2 regions of the Kitasatospora sp. NPDC059747 genome follow, and region 2 is predicted to be linked to the other one. Evidence: riboswitches for the same ligand, from Rfam matches in the RefSeq annotation. Region 2 holds a riboswitch; the other holds the start of a gene.
What was found. Region 2 has a riboswitch for S-adenosylmethionine ahead of ACFV4G_RS38670 (aminotransferase class V-fold PLP-dependent enzyme). Riboswitches for the same ligand answer to the same signal wherever they lie in the genome.
Positions count from the first base shown of each region.

Region 1 (5,373 bases), on a different contig from region 2:
CCGGCGTTGGTCGCGATCTGCTTGATCGGGGCCTCCAGCGCCACGCGGACGATGTTGGCACCGGTGGCCTCGTCGCCCTCGAGCTCCAGCTTGTCGAACGCGACGGCGGCCTGCAGCAGGGCGACGCCACCACCGGCGACGATGCCCTCCTCGACGGCGGCCTTGGCGTTGCGGACGGCGTCCTCGATGCGGTGCTTGCGCTCCTTGAGCTCCACCTCGGTGGCCGCGCCGGCCTTGATGACGGCCACGCCGCCGGCCAGCTTGGCGAGGCGCTCCTGGAGCTTCTCGCGGTCGTAGTCCGAGTCGCTGTTCTCGATCTCGGCGCGGATCTGGTTCACGCGGCCCGCGACCATCTCGCTCTCGCCGGCACCGTCGACGATCGTGGTCTCGTCCTTGGTGATGACGACCTTGCGGGCGCCGCCCAGGAGGTCCAGACCGGCGTTCTCCAGCTTCAGGCCGACCTCCTCGGAGATCACGGTGCCGCCGGTGAGGGTGGCGATGTCCTGGAGCATGGCCTTGCGGCGGTCGCCGAAGCCCGGGGCCTTGACGGCGACGGACTTGAAGACGCCCTTGATCTTGTTGACGATCAGGGTCGAGAGGGCCTCGCCCTCGACGTCCTCGGCGATGATGACGAGCGGCTTGCCGCTCTGCATGACCTTCTCCAGCAGCGGGAGCAGGTCCTTGATGCCGCCGATCTTGGAGTTGGCGATGAGGATGTACGGGTCCTCGAACGTCGCCTCCATCCGCTCCAGGTCGGTGGCGAAGTAGGCGGAGATGTAGCCCTTGTCGAAGCGCATGCCCTCGGTGAGCTCGAGCTCCAGACCGAAGGTGTTGCTCTCCTCGACGGTGATGACGCCTTCCTTGCCGACCTTGTCCATGGCCTCGGCGATGAGCTCGCCGATCTGGGTGTCGGCGGCCGAGATGGAGGCGGTGGAGGCGATCTGCTCCTTGGTCTCCACGTCGGTGGCCTGGGCCAGGAGCTGGTCCGAGACGGCGGCGACGGCCTTCTCGATGCCGCGCTTCAGGGCCATCGGGTTGGCGCCGGCGGCGACGTTGCGCAGACCCTCGCGAACCAGGGCCTGGGCGAGCACGGTGGCGGTGGTGGTGCCGTCACCCGCGACGTCGTCCGTCTTCTTGGCGACCTCCTTGACGAGCTCCGCGCCGATCTTCTCGTACGGGTCCTCGAGCTCGATCTCCTTGGCGATGGAGACACCGTCGTTGGTGATCGTGGGGGCGCCCCACTTCTTCTCCAGCACGACGTTGCGACCCTTGGGGCCGAGCGTGACCTTCACTGCGTCGGCGAGCTGGTTCATGCCACGCTCAAGGCCGCGGCGAGCTTCCTCATCAAAGGCGATGATCTTGGCCATCTGAAGTGGTCCTCCGGGACACGGTCGACTGCTCGGACCAAGGGGTGCCCGCGACGGACGGCCAAGGTGTGCGGGGGTCTATTCCCCTACCGCTCCCAGGGCCTCACCGACCCGGTCCGCTGTCACTCTCAAGCTGTGAGTGCTAACGCCAATGATTAGCACTCCGGGTGGTCGAGTGCAAGCCCAATCGCCAAGCCGGGAGCCGCCGCGGGAACGCCGACGGGCCCGCACGACGCGTGTCGCGCGGGCCCGTCGAGAAGCGAGTGGTCACCAGCCGTGGGCCGCGCCGAGCTCCTGGAGCCGGAAGGGGTCAGACCGCGCGGACCATGTCCGCCTGCGGGCCCTTCTGTCCCTGGGAGATCTCGAACTCGACCCGCTGGCCCTCCTCGAGGGTGCGGTAGCCGTCCATCTGGATCGCGCTGTAGTGGACGAAGACGTCCGCACCACCGTCGACCGCGATGAAGCCGTAGCCCTTCTCCGCGTTGAACCACTTGACGGTGCCCTGAGCCATTCCGAACTCCCCTAGTGCTGTGCTGGCCCTTCACGGTCCCGCAGGTCGCGGGCCCGGGTTGGTTGTGAAGGCCGGCCCGGGGAACCCCCCCTGGGCGCAGCCGTGCACGCCGCGATCAACCGCCCCGAACGACATCCGTGAGCGGGTGATTGCGTCGACCGCGGCTGAATGTATCCGGATCGACGCCCTCTGCAACAGGGCCCTCCGCGGTGAATTCCGGGTCCGCGTCAAGGGACAGGACGGGCCGAATCGGAAGGAACTCCGCAATTCACGCCGGACATAGCGGACGGATTACACAAATCCCCTGGAGAATTCTGACATCCGCGTGACATGTTTCCCGGACCCGGTCCCCGGGCGGTCTCAACGGACGGACGGCGGAGCGGCGGTTCGCACGGGGAGGGTGAGGGGGACCCTTGTTCCCGGCCGAGCGACACTCTACTCCCACTCGACCGGGAAATATTCCCGCCGAAATGCGAGCGGCCGCCCCCGCGCACGGAATGCGGAATTCCGTGCACGCGGGTGGCCGGTCGGAGCGGGGCGCGGCTCAGCAGCCGCCGGCCACCGCCGGAATGATCGAGACGCTGGCACCGTCCTTGATCTCGGTCGCCAGTCCCTCGGCGAATCGCACGTCGTCGTCGTTCACGTACACGTTCACGAAACGGCGCAGCTTGCCGGTGTCGTCCAGGATGCGCGCGGAGATGCCCGCGTGGTTCTTCTCCAGGTCGGCGATGACGTCGCCCAGGGTCCCGCCGTCGGCGGTGACCTCGGCGGACCCGCCGGTGTAGGTGCGCAGGATGGTGGGGATGCGGACGGTGGCGCTCATGGGTGGCTCTCCTCGTGGGGGAATCAGGCGGACGCGAGGCCGGCGGTGCGGAAGGACTCCAGCGTCGGGCGGATGACCGCGGTCATCCCGGCATCGGCGACGGCGTCCAGGGTCTTGAGGCCGTCACCGGTGTTGATCGCGACGGTCTCCTTGGCCGGATCCAGCTGCCCGGTCTCGACCAGCTTCTTGAGCACGCCGACGGTCACGCCGCCCGCGGTCTCGGCGAAGATGCCCTCGGTGCGGGCCAGCAGCCGGATGGCGGCCACCACCTCGGCGTCGGTGACGTCCTCGACCGCTCCGCCGGTGCGCCGCGCGATGTCCAGCACGTACGGGCCGTCCGCCGGGTTGCCGATCGCCAGCGACTTGGCGATGGTGTCCGGCTTCACCGGCTTGATCACGTCCCGGCCGGCCTTGAACGCCGCGGAGACCGGCGAGCAGCCCTCGGCCTGGGCGCCGAAGATCCGGTACGGCCGGTCCTCGACCAGCCCGAGCTTGATCAGCTCCTGCAGGCCCTTGTCGATCTTCGTGAGCTGCGAGCCCGAGGCGATCGGGATGACGATCTGCTCCGGCAGCCGCCAGCCGAGCTGCTCGCAGATCTCGTACGCGAGCGTCTTGGAGCCCTCGCCGTAGTACGGGCGGAGGTTGACGTTGACGAAGCCCCAGCCCTCGCCGGCCGGGTCGCCGATCAGCTCCGAGCAGAAGCGGTTCACGTCGTCGTAGTTGCCCTCGATGCCGACCAGCTCGCCGCCGTACACACCGGCCATGACGACCTTGCCCTGCTCCAGGTCGTGCGGGATGAACACGCACGAGCGGAACCCGGCCCGGGCCGCCGCCGCACCCACCGCACCGGCCAGGTTGCCGGTCGACGAGCAGGAGAGCGTGGTGTAGCCGAAGGCGCGCGCGGCCTCGATCGCGCAGGCCACCACGCGGTCCTTGAACGAGTGCGTCGGGTTCCCCGAGTCGTCCTTCACGTACAGGTTCGCGGTGAACCCGAGCTCGCGACCGAGGTTGTCCGCCTTGACCAGCGGGGTCCAGCCGGGATTCAGGTTCGGCTTCGAAGCGACGTCCGCGGGCACCGGCAGCAGCGGCGCGTAGCGCCAGATCGACGCGGGCCCGGCCTCGATGCGCTTGCGCAGCTCCTCGGCGGCCTCGCTCCCGAACTCGTACGCGATCTCCAGCGGCCCGAAGCACTCCACACAGGCGAAGCTCGGACCGAGCGGGAAGCGGGTGCCGCACTCCCGACAGGACAGGGCGGTGGCGGGGCCGAGATCCACGGATGCGGGTGCGACTGTGTCGATAGCCATGATGGCGGAGGCCTCTCTCCTCATCTTCCCCGTGGTGCGGGCGCACCACGGGCCGGAATTGGCACCTGTCCCGCCGGGGCCTGGTGAAAGCCGCGCGAGAAGGTTGCCGGGACGTCAACGGGCCGTTCCCTCAGTCCCTCTGGATGAGCATGTGAAGTTGTCGTCAGCGGTGACCCCGGCGTGCGAAGGTCCGACCGCTGTACGAAGACTGTATCCGAAGGCGCCGAGCCCGAAAGGGACCGTCCGCCACGCGAGATGGCCCGTTCCACCCCGATCCGCCGAGGAGAGTCCCGTGCCCGCCGAACCGACCCCCGCACTCCTCCCGCAGGCGGCCTCCTGGCTGGGCCGCCGCTCGTGGAGTGCGGCCGACCGGCCGGTCGACACCCTCCTGGCGGCCAAGCGCCGCACCGGCCACACCGTCAGCGTCGTCCTGCCCGCCCTCGACGAGTCGGCCACCGTCGGCGACATCGTCCGCACGATCCGGCGCGAGCTGATGGAGCGCCTCCCCCTCGTCGACGAGCTCGTCGTCGTCGACTCCGGCTCCGCCGACGACACCGCCGCCGTGGCCGCCGCGGCCGGCGCCCGGGTCGTGCCGCGCGACGGGATCCTGCCCCGGCTGCCCGCCGTGCCCGGCAAGGGCGAGGTGCTGTGGCGCTCGCTGCTGGTCACCCGCGGCGACATCGTCTGCTTCGTCGACGCCGACCTGCGCGAGTTCGACCCCGCCTTCGTCTCCGGCACCGTCGGCCCGCTGCTCACCGAGCCGGACATCCAGCTGGTCAAGGCCATGTACGACCGCCCGCTCGAAGTCAGCGGCTCCGCCGGGGACCCCGACGCGGTCTTCCCGGCCGGCGGTGGCCGGGTGACGGAACTGGTCGCCCGCCCCCTCCTCAACCTGCACTGGCCGGAACTCGCCGGTTTCGTCCAGCCGCTCGGCGGTGAGTACGCGGCCCGCCGCGTACTGCTCGAACGGCTCCCCTTCCCCACCGGCTACGGCGTCGAACTCGGCCTCCTGGTCGACGCGTTGGAGCTCGTCGGCCTCGACGCCCTGGCCCAGGTCGACGTCGGCGTCCGCCACCACCGCCACCAGGACGGCCAGGCCCTCGGCCGGATGGCCGCCACCATCTACCGCACCGCGCTGGAACGCCTCGACCGCGCCCACCGCCTCAAGGCCTCGGCCGACCTCGTCCACCCGCTGCTCACCCAGTTCACCCGCGACCCGGAGACCCGCGCGTTCACCGCCCACACGCACCCCGTGACGGCCACGGAACGCCCCCCGATGCACACCGTCCCCGAGTACGCGAAGCGCCGCACCGACGGGTGACAGACCCGAACAGTGCGGCCGCTGCGATCTCGCCGGTTGTCCGGCGA
Region 1 covers NZ_JBHWGV010000003.1:2,713-8,085, reverse strand. Annotated here, with positions in the region: gene groL (chaperonin GroEL) at 1-1,367, opposite strand, end outside; gene ACFV4G_RS01925 (cold-shock protein) at 1,678-1,878, opposite strand; gene ACFV4G_RS01920 (ubiquitin-like small modifier protein 1) at 2,423-2,701, opposite strand; gene thrC (threonine synthase) at 2,725-4,005, opposite strand; SAM riboswitch class I at 4,023-4,155, opposite strand; gene ACFV4G_RS01910 (glucosyl-3-phosphoglycerate synthase) at 4,298-5,326, shown strand.
Region 1: another riboswitch for S-adenosylmethionine. It lies ahead of thrC (threonine synthase); the one in region 2 lies ahead of ACFV4G_RS38670 (aminotransferase class V-fold PLP-dependent enzyme).

Region 2 (5,373 bases):
CCTGGTCTTCCTGTTCGGGCCGGCCGCCGGACTCAACCCCCTCTACGGCACCGGGCAGGCCCGGCTCTGCGCCGAGCAGCGGTACGAGCAGCGCTGGGGCGCCGTCCCCGCCGAACTGCTGGCCGGGCGCCCGCTGACGGCCGAACAGCTCGCCGAGGCCCCGGACCCGGCCCCCGGCTGCCCGGCCGCTCCCACGCCGGGCAAGCGCCCGGCCGTCTCCGTCCTCACCGGCCTCTTCCTGCACGCCGGCTGGCTGCACCTGGCCGGCAACCTGCTCTTCCTCCACGTCTTCGGCCCCACCGTCGAACGGCGGGTCGGCCGGGCCCGCTTCCTCCTCTTCTACCTGGCCGCCGGGAGCCTCGCGACGTACGGCTTCGCCCTCGCCGAGGCGCACTCGGCGGACTCCACCCGCGTCCTGATCGGAGCCTCCGGCGCGATCTCCGCCGTCCTGGGCGCCTACCTGCGCTTCCACCCGCGCTCCCGGGTGACGACGCTCGTCCCGCTGCTGCTCTTCCTGCCGCTGCGGTTCCCGGCCTGGCTCGTGCTGGGCCTCTGGTTCGCCCTGCAGTGGTGGTCGGTGCACTCGGCCGGGCCCGGGGTCGCCTACCTGGTCCACGTGATCGGCTTCTGTGCCGGCTTCCTCTACGCCTGCACCGTCGTCGGTCACCCCCCGAGACGACCCGGCTGAGGCCCGATACGCTGGCGCCACCCCACGAAGGAGCCGGAACAGTGATCACCGCCATCGTCCTGATCAAGACCAGTGTCGACCGCATCCCGGAGATCGCCGAGGCCATCGCCGCCATCGAGGGCGTCAGCGAGGTGTACTCGGTGACCGGCGGCTACGACCTGGTCGCGATGGTGCGGGTGCGCAAGCACGACGACCTGGCCGACGTCATCCCGGGCCGGCTGAACAAGGTCCCGGGCGTCGCCCACACCGAGACCCAGATCGCCTTCCGCACCTACTCCCAGCACGACCTGGAGGCCGCGTTCGCGCTCGGCCTGGACGAGTAGTCCTCAGTCCTCAGTCCTCACGGCGAGTGTCGGCGACGCAACGGCCGCCCTCGTTCCGGTAGTTCCACGCCGCGCCGTCCGTGACCAGCTCGCGGACGGCGGTCAGGAAGCGGTCGACGTGCTCGTCCGGGGTCCCGGCGCCGAAGCTGACCCGGATGGCGTTCAGGCTGCGCTCGCCCGGCAGCGACGGCTCCGGCGCGCCGCACTCGGACGGCGCCACGTCCTCGTCGCCGAGCAGCGTGCGCACCAGCGGGTGCGCGCAGAACAGCCCGTCGCGCACGCCGATGCCGTACTCGGCGGAGAGCGCGGCCGAGAAGTGCGAGCTGTTCCAGCCCCGGACGACGAAGGACAGCACGCCCACCCGCGCCGAGTCGGAGCCGAACAGGCTCAGCACCTTGACCTGCGGGATCTCCGCCAGCCCGGCCGTGAGCCGGGCGATCAGCGCCTGCTCGCGGGCCTCCAGCGCGTCGAAGCCGGCCTCGCTCAGCGCCCGGCAGGCGGACGCGATGGCGTAGGCGCCGATGACGTTCGGCGAGCCGGCCTCGTGCCGGGCCGGGCCGGTGTGCCACTGGACGGCCACCGAGCCGTCGGCCTCCCGGGCCACCGTCCGGGTCGCGCCGCCGCCGGCCAGGTACGGCTCGGCCGCGTCCAGCCAGTCCGCCCGGCCGGCCAGCACCCCGGCACCGAACGGCGCGTAGATCTTGTGGCCGGAGAAGGCGATCCAGTCGACGTCCAGCTCGGCCACCGAGACCCGGTGGTGCGGGGCGAGCTGCGCGGCGTCCAGCACCACCCGGGCGCCGTGCCGGTGCGCGGTCGCGGTGAGCTCGGCGACCGGCCACAGCTCGCCGGTGACGTTCGAGGCGCCGGTGACGCACAGCAGCTTCGGGCCCTCGGGCGCCCCGGCGAGCGCGGCGTCCAGCGCGGCGACGGCCTCGGCGTGCGAGCGGGGAGCGCGCAGGTAGGTGACGTCGAGCCCGGCGTGGGCCCAGGGCAGCAGCGAGGCGTGGTGCTCGGTCTCGAACGCGAACACCCGGGTGCCGGCCGGCAGCGCGGCGGCGAGCAGGTTGAGCGAGTCGGTGGTGGCCCGGGTGAAGACCACCTGGTCGCCCTCGCGCAGGCCGAGGAACTCGCCGACGGTCCGGCGGCTCTGCTCGAACAGGTCGGTGGACAGCTGCGAGAGGTACCCGGCGCCGCGGTGCACGCTGCCGTAGTAGGGGGCGTACGCGGCGACGTCGTCCCACACCCGCTGCAGCGCCGGCGAGCTGGCCGCGTAGTCGAGCGGCGCGTAGCCGACCTTCTCGCCGTTGACGAGCGGCACCTGGACGTCGTGGCCGAGGACGGCCAGGGGGGCGCAGATTTCGGTGGCAAGGGACATGAGGATGCACTCCTTCGGAGGTCGAGGGACCCCGGGAGTGCTAGTCGTCGGGCGTCCGCGCTTGCCTCGCGGACGGTTCGCCGCGCGGCCCGGTCCTCACCCAGGGCACCCCGCCACGGACGGAGGGTTGCCGGACAGCAAGCTGGGGCTTGTCGCTGTCACTCATGACCTGGACAGGACTCTAGGTCGCGTCCGCCCGGTGGTCAAACAGGCATCCACCATCCGGACAGCCGAAGGGGCCCGCGGCGACGAACTGCCACGGGCCCCTCAACTCGCTTGTCAGTCCCGGCCGGTGGCCTCCGACCAGCGCCGCAGCAGCTCCTGCGCCGCGCCCGAGTCCACGGCCGCCGCGGCCCGCTCCATGCCGGCCGCCAGCTGCTCGGCGAGCGGCGCGTCCGTCAGGTCCAGCGCCACCAGCGCCGCCGCCGTGTTGAGCAGGACGGCGTCCCGCACCGGCCCGCGCTCCCCGGCCAGCAGCCGGCGCGCGACCTCGGCGTTGTAGGAGGCGTCCGCCCCGCGGAGCGCCTCGATGCCGACGAGCTCGATGCCGACGTCCCGCGGGTCGAAGGCGGTCTCGGTGACGATGCCGTCCCGCACGATCCACACCTGCGACGTCGTGGTGACGGTCAGCTCGTCCAGGCCGTCGTCGCCGCGGAAGACCAGCGCCGTGGAGCCGCGCCGGGCGAGGACGCCCGCGATCAGCCCGGCGAGCCGGGTGTCGAAGCAGCCGACGGCGTGCGCGGTGACCTTCGCCGGGTTGGTCAGCGGGCCGAGGATGTTGAACGCGGTCGGCACCCCGAGGTCGCGCCGGGCGGTGGCGGCGTGCCGCATCGACGGGTGGAACCTCGCCGCGAAGCAGAAGGTGAGCCCGACCTCCTCGGCCACCTCGGCGACCCGCCGGGCCGACAGGTCCAGGGCGATGCCGAGCTTCTCCAGCACGTCCGACGACCCGCTCGCCGAGGAGGACGCCCGGTTGCCGTGCTTGACCACCTTGGCACCGGCGGCCGCGGCGACGATCGCGGACATCGTGGAGATGTTGACGGTCTTGGCGCGGTCGCCGCCGGTACCGACGATGTCCACCGCCGGGCCCGGGATGTCCAGCGGCTCGGCGTGCGCGTACATCGCGTCCACCAGGCCGCTGATCTCGTCGACCGTCTCGCCCTTGGCCCGCAGCGCCACCATGAACCCGGCGACCTGGACGGGGGACGCCTCGCCGCTCATGATCCGGTCCATCGCCCACGCGGTGGCCGAGCGGTCGAGGTCCTCCCCCTTCAACAGCGCCGCCAGGAGGTCCGGCCAGGTGCGGACCACCTGCGCGGGGTCGGTACCACCGTTCGCAGGGTTCACGTTCACCATGGCTGACTCCAGCTGTTGTCGGTTCCCCCAGGGGGGACGTCCGTACGGATGGAGTCAGCCTATCGAGCGGCGGGGTACCTCCGGCCCTGTCTTCTCTAGTACTGAGACGGCGCCGCTCAGCGCGTCGCGGGGGCCCGCTTGGCCAGGCGCGCCCGCAGCAGCGTGGCCACCGCCCCGGCCAGCGCGACCGGGTCGACCGGGCGCGAGATCGCCGCGTCGGCCCGGCTCCAGGCGGCCAGCCAGGAGTCCTGCGGCCGGCCGATCAGCACCAGCACCGGCGGGCAGCCGTAGATCTCGTCCTTGAGCTGGCGCCCGAGTCCGAGCCCGCCGGCCGGCACCGCCTCGCCGTCCAGGATGCAGAGGTCGACGCCGCCCTTCTCCAGCGCCCGCAGCACCGCGGGGGTGGTCGCGCACTCCAGGTAGGACAGCTCCGGCAGATCCTCGGCGGGCCGGCGGCCGAGCGCCGTCAGCACCTGCTCGCGGGTGTTGCGGTCGTCGCTGTAGACGAGGACGGTGAGCGTCTCATCGGTCGTGTACGCCATTGACCCTGCTCCCTCAAGTGTGATCCGGACCACGTTCGCCTGACCCGGATGCTACTCCGGATCACCCCCGGCCGAGCCCTCCCCCGCGCGCGTTCCTCCTCAAGGCGCCGCGCCCGGGGCTCACCCGCCCGGAGGACGCCCCGTCACCCGGCCACGCGCAGTCCACCCGGACGGCCGACAGCCGGGCCCGCTCCCCTACCTCCGGGCACTGCGCCGACCGTGCATCGACACGCTGGGCAACGGGGTCCAAGGGCCCTCCGAGGAACCGTCAGAAAAGGGACACGCCGCTGCTCAGGTGCCGTCCGGGCACCTGGGTGCCCCCCAAGCGGGCATACCGCACGCACCGGACACTCCGAGGGAGACCCCCCGGCGTGAAGACGGAATAAGGGACCGACATAATGTCCGTCGTGGCGACAGCAACAGCAGTAGAAACCGGGCACGCGCACGGATCGGTCAACCGGCCGAACATGGTCAGCGTCGGAACGATCGTCTGGCTCAGTTCCGAGTTGATGTTCTTCGCGGCCCTCTTCGCGATGTACTTCACGCTCCGCTCCGTCAAGGGGCCGGAGTTCTGGACCGAGAAGGCGCACGCCCTCAACGTGCCCTTCTCCTCGGTCAACACCACGATCCTGGTGCTCTCCTCGCTGACCTGCCAGCTCGGCGTGTTCGCCGCCGAGCGCGGGGACGTGAAGAAGCTCCGCTCGTGGTTCGTCATCACCTTCGTGATGGGCGCGATCTTCATCGGCGGTCAGATCTTCGAGTACACCGAGCTGGTCAAGAAGGACGGCCTCTCGCTGTCCTCCGACCCGTACGGCACGGTGTTCTACCTGACCACCGGCTTCCACGGTCTGCACGTGACGGGTGGTCTGATCGCCTTCCTGCTGGTCCTGGGACGGACGTACGCAGCCAAGCGCTTCACGCACGAGCAGGCCACCGCCGCCATCGTGGTGTCGTACTACTGGCACTTCGTCGACGTCGTGTGGATCGGCCTGTTCGCGACCATCTACCTGATCAAGTAACCAGCTGATCAGGTCGCTGGCCACCGGCTGCGGCCCCCGCCCTCACCGGCGCAGGGCCGCTTCTGCCGGT
Region 2 covers NZ_JBHWGV010000151.1:3,394-8,766, reverse strand. Annotated here, with positions in the region: gene ACFV4G_RS38680 (rhomboid family intramembrane serine protease) at 1-688, shown strand, start outside; gene ACFV4G_RS38675 (Lrp/AsnC ligand binding domain-containing protein) at 730-1,011, shown strand; gene ACFV4G_RS38670 (aminotransferase class V-fold PLP-dependent enzyme) at 1,022-2,386, opposite strand; SAM riboswitch class IV at 2,439-2,556, opposite strand; gene trpD (anthranilate phosphoribosyltransferase) at 2,666-3,742, opposite strand; gene ACFV4G_RS38660 (hypothetical protein) at 3,859-4,284, opposite strand; gene ACFV4G_RS38655 (heme-copper oxidase subunit III) at 4,683-5,303, shown strand.